DNA from 3 places in the Dactylosporangium sp. NPDC051485 genome. Region 1 is predicted to be linked to each of the others. Evidence: riboswitches for the same ligand, from Rfam matches in the RefSeq annotation. Region 1 holds a riboswitch; each other region holds the start of a gene.

Evidence for each region. Region 1 has a riboswitch for S-adenosylmethionine ahead of thrC (threonine synthase). Riboswitches for the same ligand answer to the same signal wherever they lie in the genome.
Region 2: it holds a riboswitch for S-adenosylmethionine, as region 1 does, so the genes downstream of both, AB0M46_RS03725 (aminotransferase class V-fold PLP-dependent enzyme) here and thrC (threonine synthase) in region 1, are expected to answer to the same signal.
Region 3: it holds a riboswitch for S-adenosylmethionine, as region 1 does, so the genes downstream of both, AB0M46_RS41865 (LLM class flavin-dependent oxidoreductase) here and thrC (threonine synthase) in region 1, are expected to answer to the same signal.

The regions. Positions count from the first base shown of each region.
Region 1 covers NZ_JBFAZW010000062.1:1,464-5,008, forward strand. The annotation lists gene thrC (threonine synthase) at 1-1,224, opposite strand, end outside; SAM riboswitch class I at 1,239-1,375, opposite strand; gene AB0M46_RS30470 (glucosyl-3-phosphoglycerate synthase) at 1,462-2,379, shown strand; gene AB0M46_RS30475 (hypothetical protein) at 2,387-2,869, opposite strand; gene AB0M46_RS30480 (ABC transporter permease subunit) at 2,915-3,545, opposite strand, start outside.
Region 2 covers NZ_JBFAZW010000004.1:174,469-178,013, reverse strand. The annotation lists gene ligD (non-homologous end-joining DNA ligase) at 1-275, shown strand, start outside; gene ligD (non-homologous end-joining DNA ligase) at 268-1,155, shown strand; gene AB0M46_RS03725 (aminotransferase class V-fold PLP-dependent enzyme) at 1,191-2,381, opposite strand; SAM riboswitch class IV at 2,400-2,517, opposite strand; gene AB0M46_RS03720 (PrsW family intramembrane metalloprotease) at 2,985-3,545, shown strand, end outside.
Region 3 covers NZ_JBFAZW010000111.1:26,813-30,357, forward strand. The annotation lists gene AB0M46_RS41860 (NtaA/DmoA family FMN-dependent monooxygenase) at 1-492, opposite strand, end outside; gene AB0M46_RS41865 (LLM class flavin-dependent oxidoreductase) at 489-1,745, opposite strand; SAM riboswitch class IV at 1,962-2,073, opposite strand; gene AB0M46_RS41870 (DUF6493 family protein) at 2,278-3,545, shown strand, end outside.

The DNA.
Region 1 (3,545 bases):
CACCCGGTGGGTGGGGCCGACGTTGCCGGCCACCGCATCGAGCGTCTTCAGGCCGTCGCCGGTGTTGAAGACGACCGTCTCGGCGCTGGGGTCGAGCTTGCCCGACTCGACGAGCTTCTTGAGCACCGCCGTGGTCACCCCGCCGGCCGTCTCGGCGTAGACGCCGGTGGTCCGGGCGAGCAGCTGGATGCCGGCGCGGATCTCGTCGTCGTCGGCGTACTCCATCCAGCCCCCGGTGCGCCGCACCGACTCCAGGGCGTAGACGCCGGCCGCCGGGTCGCCGATGTTCAGCGACTTCGCGATGCCGGTCGGCTTGACCGGGGTGATCTCGTCGACGCCGTCGTGCAGGGCCTTGGCGATCGGGTTGCAGCCGGCCGACTGGGCGCCGAAGACCTTCCACTCGGTCGCCGGCACCAGGCCGATCTCGACCAGCTCGGCGAACGCCTTGTCGACCTTCGTGAGCAGCTCACCGCTGGCCATCGGGATGACCACCTGGGCCGGGATGCGCCAGCCGAGCTGCTCGGCGACCTCGTAGCCGAGCGTCTTGGAGCCCTCGGCGTAGAAGGGCCGGACGTTGACGTTGACGAACGCGGTGTCCTCGAACTCGTCGGTCTCGGTCAGCTCCGAGCAGAGCCGGTTCACCTCGTCGTAGGAGCCCTCGATGGCGACGACCTCGCCGCCGTACACGGCGGTCATGATGATCTTGCCCGGCTCCAGGTCGGCCGGGATGAACACGGTCGACGGGACGCCGGCCCGGGCCGCGTGCGCGGCGACGGAGTTGGCCAGGTTGCCGGTGGAGGCGCAGGAGTACCGCGTGAAGCCCAGCGCCTTGGCCGCGGTCAGCGCCACCGAGACCACCCGGTCCTTGAACGAGTGCGTCGGGTTGGCCGAGTCGTCCTTGACCCACAGCTGCGCGGTGAAGCCGAGCTCCTTGCCCAGCCCGTCGGCCTTGACCAGCGGCGTGAGGCCCGGGTCGAGGCTCACCCGGGTGTCCGGGTCGACTCCGACCGGCAGCAGCGGGGCGTAGCGCCAGATGTTCTGCGGGCCGGCCTCGATCTGCTCGCGGGTCACCCGGGCGAGCGCGGCCGGGTCGTAGCCCACCTCGAGCGGGCCAAAACACTCGTAACAGGCGTGCTGGGCGGCGAGCGGGAACGTGGCCCCGCAGCCGCGGCAAACCAGGTTGCGGGCCGGCGAGTCGGTGAAGACGCTGAGCGTCGAGGTCATGGCGGAGGCCTTTCCTCTCATCTTCCCCAAGCGCACGGGCGTGCACCGGGACGGATTTGGCACCTACCGCCCGCTGGCCTCAACATCGAGACGCGCGCAGGGGTTGCCGGGGCTTCATCGGGCCGTATCCCTCTGCCCCTCTGGATGAGGTATGCAGTTGTGCCCCCAGTGTAAGGGGCGCCACCGGGGGCCGGGTATGAGTCATCTCACGACTCGGACACCGCTAGCGTTTCAGTCATGCACCCGATCGCGGCGAACTGGTTCGGCCGGCGCACCTCCGGCTGGCGGGACTGGCCCGCGGAGGAGGTGCTGGCGGCGAAGGGCGACACGCGGGTGAGCGTGGTGCTGCCGGCGCTGGACGAGGAGCCGACGGTCGGCGAGATCGTGGCCGGGGTGCGCACCCTGGGCCCGCTGGTCGACGAGCTGATCGTGGTCGACTCGGGGTCGGTGGACCGCACCGCCGAGGTGGCCGCGGCGGCCGGCGCGACCGTGCACCACCGCGACGACATCCTGCCGGGCACCGGTTCCCGGCCGGGCAAGGGCGAGGTGCTGTGGAAGGCGCTCGCGGTCACCAAGGGCGACATTCTGGTGTACATCGACGCCGACCTCACCGACTTCCGGCCCCACTTCGTGACCGGCCTGCTGGGCCCTCTGCTGGCCGACCCCACCACGCTGATGGTCAAGGCGTTCTACGACCGCCCGCTGCTGGACGTCTCGGCGGCCGGCGGCGGCCGGGTCACCGAGCTGGCCGCCCGGCCGCTGCTCAACGCCTACTTCCCGGAGCTGGCCGGGGTGGTGCAGCCGCTGGCCGGGGAGTACGCGGCCCGCCGCTCGTTGCTCGAGTCGCTGCCCTTCGCGGCCGGCTACGGCGTGGAGACCGGCCTGCTCATCGACGCCTGGCGCGGGCACGGGCTGGACGCCATCGCGCAGGTCGATCTCGGCCAGCGCACGCACGGTCACCAGGACACGGCGGCGCTGGGCCGGATGGCCGCCACGATCCTGCAGACGATCAACGCCCGCGTGTCGCCGAGCCTCTCGGCCTGGCCGACGTTGACGCAGTTCGAGCGGCATGATTCCGCTGTCGTACCGCGGGAGACGACCGTCGCCCACCCCGACCGCCCGCCGATGCGCACGGTCAGCGGCTACGAGGCATAGCGCCCGATCAGGCGGCCGCCCCATCCGTCTCCGGGACGAAGCGCCACAGCTGGGCGGTGGCCGTCGCGGCGCCCACGACGGCCAGGGCGAGCGCGCCCCACTCGGCGGCCAGCAGCCACCACGGGGTGTCGATGATCGCCACCGGGTCGCCGCCGGTGAACGAGCCGACGCCGACCGCCACCGCGACCAGCAGCAGGACCACCAGCAGCAGTACGGCGGTCAGGCGCAGCACCCACTCGCCGGAGCGGCCGGCCAGCCGGGCCAGCAGGGTGCTGCCGGCGGCCACGAGCGCGGCGAAGGCGCTGGCGAACGAGCCGAGCAGGTTGAAGACGCGCGCGGTCTCCAGCTCGGTCGGGCCCTTGGTCACGTTGGGCGTCTGCGCGAAGTGGGTCCACTGCACCAGGTGGCCCTGGTCGTAGTAGAGGCCCGCCGCGAGGGCGGCGAGCCCGACGACCAACGCGCACGCGCCCCCGAGGGCGGAGATTCGCATGACCGGGCACCCTACCGGTCGGTAGGGCGCCCGGTGGACGTGGGCCTAACTGACCACGTCCTTGCGCAGGAAGCGCCAGAACCCGAGGGCGAAGAACACCGTGGCGTAGGCGAGCGCGGCCACGGCGCCCTTGACGAGGTCGTCGACCTGCATCGGGCTGGAGAGCAGGCCGAGCCAGGCGTCGTTGTAGTGCGTCGGCAGGACCGTGCGCAGGTTCCCCAGCGCGGTGATCTGGTCGAGGATGTTGGACAGGATCTGCAGCAGCACCGCGCCGCCGACCGCGCCGAGCGGGGCGTCGGTCGACACCGACAGCAGGAACGCGAGCGAGGCGACGACGAGCAGGCAGACGCAGAGGTACCCCACGATCTCCAGCAGCCGCACCACCCCGGTGCCGGCCGGGATCTCCCCGCCGATCGGCGCGCTCAGCGGGGCCCAGCCGTAGCGCAGTGTGCCGGCCAGCAGCGCGGTGCCGACGAGGGTCAGCACCGCGAGCAGGCTGTAGAGGAGGGAGACGGCGAGCTTGATGCCGAGCAGGCGGGCCCGCGGGACGGGCATCGCCAGGAGGTACCGGAGGCTGCCCCAACTGGCCTCGCTGGCCACCGTGTCGCCGCAGAACAGCGCGACCACCACGACCAGCAGGAAGCCCGACGACACCAGCAGCGTGAACAGGGTGAAG
Region 2 (3,545 bases), on a different contig from region 1:
CTCCGGGCGGCCTGACCTACCGGGGACGGGTCGGCGGCGGCATCTCCGGCGAGTCCGAGAAGTCGCTGCTGGCCGCGCTCGGCCCCCTGTCAACGAGCCAAAATCCCTTCGGCGCATCGGTACCGCGGGAGGACGCCCGCGGCGCCGTCTGGGTGCACCCGCAGCTGGTGGTCGAGGTCAAGTTCGGGCAGCGCACGCGCGACGGCCGGCTGCGCTTCCCGCGCTTCCTGCGCATCCGGCCGGACCTCACCCCGACCGAGGTGAGCGATGCCTGACCGGCTGCGGGTCGAGGTCGACGGGCGGCAGCTGGAGATCTCCAACCTCGACAAGGTGCTGTACCCGCGGGCCGGCTTCACCAAGGGCGAGGTCCTCGACTACTACACGCGGATCGCCCCGACGCTGCTGCCGTACCTCGCCGGCCGCCCGCTCACCCGCACGCGGTACCCCAACGGCGTCGACGGCGCCAGCTTCTTCGAGAAGAACGCGCCGGCCGGCACGCCGGAGTGGGTGCGCACGGTACGGCTGCCCGTCCCCGGCTCCGCCAAGGGCCGCGAGAAGATCGACTTCATCGTGGTCGAGGAGCTGGCCGCGGTGGTCTGGCTGGCCAACCTCGCCGCGCTGGAGCTGCACACCCCGCAGTGGCGGGTCGACGCCGAGGGCCGCCCCCTCGACCCCGACCAGCTCGTCGTCGACCTCGACCCGGGCCCGCCCGCCGGCCTGCCCGAGTGCTACGAGGTGGCCCTGCTGATGCGCGAGCGGCTGGCCGCCGACGGGCTGGGCTGCTGCCCCAAGACCTCCGGCAAGAAGGGCATGCAGCTGGTCGTGCCGCTGCCCGGCGACGAGCCGGCCGACGAGGTCAGCGCCTACGCCAAGGGGGTCGCCGAGGAGCTGGCCGGCCGCCACCCGCGGCTGGTCGTGGCCAGGATGGCCAAGCAGCTGCGCCCCGGCAAGGTCTTCATCGACTGGAGCCAGAACAACGCGTTCAAGACCACGGTCGCGCCCTACTCGCTGCGGGCGGGGGAGACGCCGACCGTGAGCGCCCCGCTGACCTGGGACGAGGTCGAGGCCGGCGGACTCACCGCCGCCGACCTGACCCCGTCCGTGGTCCTGGACCGCGTGGCCGAGCTGGGCGACCTGCTGCGCAACACCCGATAGCCGGGCGGCTCCCGCCTACCGCGGGCGGCTCCCGCCTACCGCAGGGCGGCCAGGAGCCGGTCCACGTGCTCCTCGGTGGTGCCGATGCCGAGGCTGGCCCGCACCGCGTGCTCCGGGGCGTGCTCCGCGCCCTTGCGCTCGGCCGCCTCGGCCAGCAGCCGGCGGGTGAGCGGGTGCGCGCAGAACAGCCCCGTCCGCACGCCGATCCCGTGCTCCCGGCCCAGGGTCACGGCCAGGTCCCCGGCGTCGCGGTCGAGCACGGCGAAGGAGACGATCCCGACCCGCTCGGCCTCGGCGGGGAAGAGCCGCAGCTCCTCGACGTGCGGCAGCTCGGCCAGCCCGGCCCGCAGCCGCGCGACCAGGGCGTGCTCGTGGCCGTTGAGCCCGTCGGCCCGCAGGGCGCGCAGCGCGGTGGCGAGCGCGACCGCGCCGAGCAGGTTCGGAGTGCCGGCCTCGTGCCGGGCCGGCCCGCTCGCCCAGCGCACCGCGTGGTCGTCGCCGACGTGAGCGCTGGCCCCGCCGCCGGCCAGGTACGGCTCGGCCGCGTCGAGCCAGTCCGCCCGGCCGGCCAGCACGCCCGCGCCGAACGGGGCGTAGAGCTTGTGGCCCGAGAACGCCACGTAGTCCGCGCCGAGGCCGGCCAGCGCGGCCGGGTCGTGCGGGGCCAGCTGGGCCGCGTCCACCGCGATCCGGGCGCCGAAGCGGTGGGCCACCTCGGCCAGCCGGGCCACCGGCCACACCTCGCCGGTCACGTTGCTCGCCGCGGTCACGCTGACGAGCGCCTGCGGGGCCCGGACGCGGGCCAGCGCGTGCTCCAGCGCCTCGACCGCCTCGTCCGGCGAGCGCGGCACGGCCAGCCGGACGGTGTCGCGCCAGGGCAGCAGGTTGGCGTGGTGCTCGGTGTCGAACGTGAGCACCCGGGTGCCCTCCGGCAGGGCCCGGGCCAGCAGGTTGAACGCGTCCGTGGTGTTGCGGGTGAAGATCACGGTGTCGCGGGCGCCGTGGCCCAGGGCATCGGCGACGGTCTCGCGGGCCTGCTCGTACTCGCGGGTGCAGCGCTGCGACAGCGCGCCCGCGCCGCGGTGCACGGAGCCGTAGTAGGGCAGCAGCTCGGCCACGGTGTCGGCGACGGCCCGCAGGCAGGGCGCGGTGGCGGCGATGTCGAGGTTGGCGAAGTCGACGGCCCGGCCGTCGGGCAGCTTGATCTCGCCGGGGGACAGCACAATAGACACGGAGAGCCCTTTCGCTCGCGCTTGCCCGGGCACACCACGTGCCGGGCCGGGTCATCACCCGGGGCACCCCGCCGCGAACGCGAGGGTTGCCGGCCAGCAAGCCGGGGCTTGTGCGCTGGCACTCATGACCTGTCATGACGGTACCGCGGATACAGTGGCCCCATGAGCGCACTCCCGCCGAGTGGGACGCCGAACTCGCCCACATCCGGCCCGCCGGACTCCCCGTCGTCGGGGGCCCCGGCATCGGAGCCGGGCGCCTGGGCCTCGCCCACCGGCGGTTCTCCCGAGCCGGTTTCCGGTCCGGCCTGGGCTTCCTCGGGCGGCGGGCCCGCGTATCCGGGTGGTGGGTCGGCCGAGCCGGTTTCGGGCCCGTCTTGGGCTGCCTCGGGTGGTGGTCCTGCGCAGCCGGGTGGTGGGCCGGCCGAGCCGGTTTCCGGTCCGTCGTGGACTGCCCCGGGCGGCGGCCCTGCGCATCCGGGTCCCGCGCAGCCGGGTGGCGGTCCCGCCGAGCCGGTCTCGGGCCCGGCGCCCTGGGGTCCGGAGGCCGCCGGCTCGGCGCCCAACCCGTGGGCCCGGCCCACCCCTGGGACGCCGATCGTGCCGCAGGTCCAGCTCGGCCAGGCCTCCGCCCCGCCCGGCGCGCCCTCGGGCTGGCCGCCGGTGCTGCCCGGGGTGGCGGTGCCCAACATCGAGGCGGCCGAGCCCAGCACCGGCCAGCAGGAGTACCCGACCGCCGCGCTCGCCCTGGCCGCCGCCCCGCCGGCCAAGCGGTCCGACCGGCGGCGGCTGTGGACGCTCATCGGGGTCATGAGCTTCATCGCCCTCTGCGGCGTGGCCGTGCTGACCTTCTTCGGCTTCAACGGCGGCTGGACGGGCCTGGTGGTGGGCGTGGCCGCCGCCGTCGTGCCGGTGCCGCTGCTGGTCAGCTGCTTCCTGTGGCTCGACCGGTACGAGCCGGAGCCGGTGAAGTACCTCATCTTCGTCTTCGGCTGGGGCGCCTGCGTGGCCACGGCGGTCGCCCTGGTGGTGAACACCGCGGGCGCCTACTTCGCCGACAGGGCCGGGCTCAGCGAGTCGCTCGTGGCGGTGCTGGTCGCGCCGCTGATCGAGGAGAGCATGAAGGCCCTCGGCCCGGTGCTGCTGATCTGGCGCCGCCCG
Region 3 (3,545 bases), on a different contig from region 1:
CAGTTCGCCCGCGGTCTGCAGGAATTCCTTCGCTCGCGTATAGCGCTGGTCCTGGGGCAGGTAGCCGCCGCGACGGAAGTTCTCCCCGGTGAACGCGTCCCAGCTGGTGACCACGTTCCACGCCGCCCGGCCGCCCGAGAGCCAGTCCAGGCTGGCGAACTGCCGCGCCACCTCGTAGGGCTCGTTGAACGTGGAGCTGATCGTGCCGGTCAGGCCGATGTGCTCGGTCACGGCCGCCAGGGCGGCCAGCACGGTGAAGGTGTCGGGCCGCCCGACGATGTCCAGGTCGTAGATCTTCCCGCCCTGTTCGCGCAGCCGCAGCCCCTCGGCCAGGAAGAAGAAGTCGAACTTGCCCCGCTCGGCCGTCTGGGCGACATGCCGGAACGAGTCGAACGCGATCTGGCTGCCCGCGGCAGGGTCGCTCCACACGGTGGTGTTGTTGACGCCGGGGAATCCCGCTGCGAGGTGGACCTGCTTGCGTGGCGCGCTCATGGAGTGATCGCCGCCGGCTCGGGCGCGGCGGTGGTGGCGTACCGGTTGGCCGGGCGGGGCAGGCCGAGGAGCCCACGCAGGGTCGTTGCTTCGTAGGCGGTACGGAAGGCGCCGCGGCGCTGCAACTCGGGGACGAGCCCGTCAGTGATCTGGGTCAGGTCGTGCGGCACCGCGGCGGGGCGGAGGCGGTAGCCGCTGAGCCCGGCGGCGCGCCACTCCAGCAGCAGGTCGGCCAGCTCGGCCGGGGTTCCGGTGAAGATCAGTGCGTCGCTGCCGTATTCGACCCCGGCCTGCTCGTCCAACCGCTGCTTGCGGGCCACGGCCGCCGCACGGCTGTCGTCCAGGAAGACGACGAGGTCGCCGAACACATGGACCGTCTCGTGCTCGCGCCCGGCCGCCCGCTGCTCCGCACGGATCTCCGACACGATCTCCGCCGCCTGTGCGGCGTCGTATGGCGTGACGAACCCGACGTCGGCGGAGCGGGCGATGAGCTGGAACGGGATCGACACGTGGCCCAGCGTGGTGACGACCGGCTGCCCCTGCGGCGGCCGCGGGGTGATCGAGGGTCCCTTCACGGAGAACCAGCGGCCCTGGAACTCGATGTAGTGCAGCTTGTCCCGGTCGATGAACCGGCCGGTGGCGACGTCACGGATCTCCGCGTCGTCCTCCCAGCTGTCCCAGAGCCGGCGCAGCACCTCGACGTAGTCGGCGGCCTCGTCGAAGGAGTCGCGCAGCCGCTGCTGCAGGTCCGCGACCTCGATGCCGGCCTGGAGGTTGGCGTAGTCCTCGCTGGTCAGCGGTGGGATCTCGCGACGCCCGAAATGCGCGTTGGTGTCGGCGCGGACGTCCAACTGCACCCGAACGCCGGCGCGGCCGGTGCTGGCGTAGTCGATCGTGGCGATCGCCTTGGACAGATGGAACGGCTCGGTGTGGTTGACGATCGCCGTCGGCACCAGGCCGATGTGGCTCGTCACCGGCGCGACGCGGGCCGCGATGAGCGTCGCGTCGAGGCGGCCCCGGACCCGGTCGGTGCGCTCGTCCGGCTGCAGTGGATTGTCGGACTGCAACCGCAGCCCGTCCTCGATCGTGACGAAGTCGAGCAGACCGCGTTCAGCCTGCTGCACCAGCTCCACCCAGTACTTCGGCGTGAACTGGTCCAGCGGGCGGGCGTCGGGCTCGCGCCACGCGGCGGGGTGCCAGCCGACGCCTTCCAGGGCGACGGCCAGGTGCAGGAACTCGGACGAATCAGACATGAGGGATCGCTTTCGACGAGACGGACCAGAAATGCGGTCGAGGACCGGCCGATGCCGGCAGGCCGCGCGCTCATGGATGAGTTGGTGGACTACCGAGTGCGGCGGACAGCCAGTGGCGTGCGACACAACGAGGCGGCCACGCGCTGCACATCAATGTGCCGACGAGCGATCACACGCGTCATTACCCTGTCCTCCACCTGGCGCGCCACCGCACGCCGCTCGCGCTTGCGGCACATGGGTCTGCGCCGCCAGGTCGTCACCTGGAGCACCCCCCGCGACGGAGGGTTGCCGGTCAGCAAGCCAGGGCTTGACGCTGACACTCATAACCTGTCGATGACCTTAGCTGCGGCGCGGGATCTTGTCTAATGCCTATAGGAACACTAGGGAATCGCGGGGCATTCCCCCGAGGGCGGCGGCGACCTGTCCCGCGGCGGCCACGGGCCCGCCATCGGCGGCGCACCGGATCGGCCGCATCCCGCCCGAACAACGCCACCCCGGCGAACGTTCGCGGTCACAGCATTAGCCTCTTCCCGTGAACGTCATCGACCTCGAGCTCATCCGGCGCGGACGCGTGGCGGCCGTCGCCGAGGCGGTCGATGCGCTGGACGACGCCGGCCGGGCGGCGCTGGCCCGCGAGCTGCTCGCCCACGTCAGGCGACACTCCGACAACCACTGCAGCGGCGACGAGCTCGCCGCCCTGGCGGTGGCCACGATCGGGTCCGCGCCGAGCGCGGCGGCGGCCGCCCGCATCCTGGACCGGCCGTCGATGGGCCTCGACCGGCACACCGCGCAGGCCGTCATCGGCGCGGCCCGGGCCCGCGGCGCCGGCTGGCTGCCAGAGCTCGCCGCGCGCCTCGCCGACCGGCGCGCCACCGACTTCGACCGGCACCGGTGGGAGTTCGTCGCGGCGCTGGTCATCGCGACCGGGTCGGCGCCGCCGGCGACCGACTGGTTCGTGCTGCGGTGGATGGACGACCTCGGCTTCCCGGGCGAGGAGCGGCTGCGCTCGCGGCCCATCGCCGAGCGGCTGCGCCGCGACCCGTTCCTCGACGCCCTGGCGCCGCTCGTCTTCACCGTCGACGGGGCCGGCGAGAAGCTGACCGTCTGGGACACCGGCCGCCCCGGCGGAAAGCGGGCCCTCATCCTCGCCCTGGCCGAGCTCGCCGCCGAGGGCCGCCTGGACCGGGCCGCGCTGCTGCGCGGCTGCACCGGGCGGCTGGTGCGTGGCGACCGCCCGGCCGCGCTGCGCGGCATCCTCGGCCTGCTGGCCGAGCTCGCGCCGACCCCGGCCGAGGCGGCCGCGCACGCCGGTGACCTGCTCCGGCTGCTCGCCGACGGTCCCGCGCCCGTCGCGGCCGCCGCGCAGAAGCTCCTGCGGACCGTCGCCGACCTCGACGTGAACGCGGTGCTGGAGCCGTCCCGGGCCGTCGTGCAGCGGCCCGACAAGGGACTCGTGCGCGCCCAGCTCGGCTGGCTCGACGCACTCGCCCGGCGGCACCCGGGGCGCGCCGCGGACGTCGCCGCCGTGCTCGCCCTCGCCGCCGAGCATCCGGCCGTCGAGCTGCGGGAGCGCGCGGCGGCGCTGGCCACCGAGCACGGCGCCGCGCCCGCGCCGCCGGTCGTCGCCGCCGTGTCGCTCGACGACGCGCTGCCCGCCCCGGCGCCCCCGGCCCCCGCACCGCCGCCGATCGGCGACCCGGACGAGCTGGCCGAGGAGATCGCCGCCTTCTACAGCGGGCGGCCGTTCACCGCGCTGCCGCCCCTGGAGCGCATCCTCGACGGCGTGGTGCGGCTCCACGC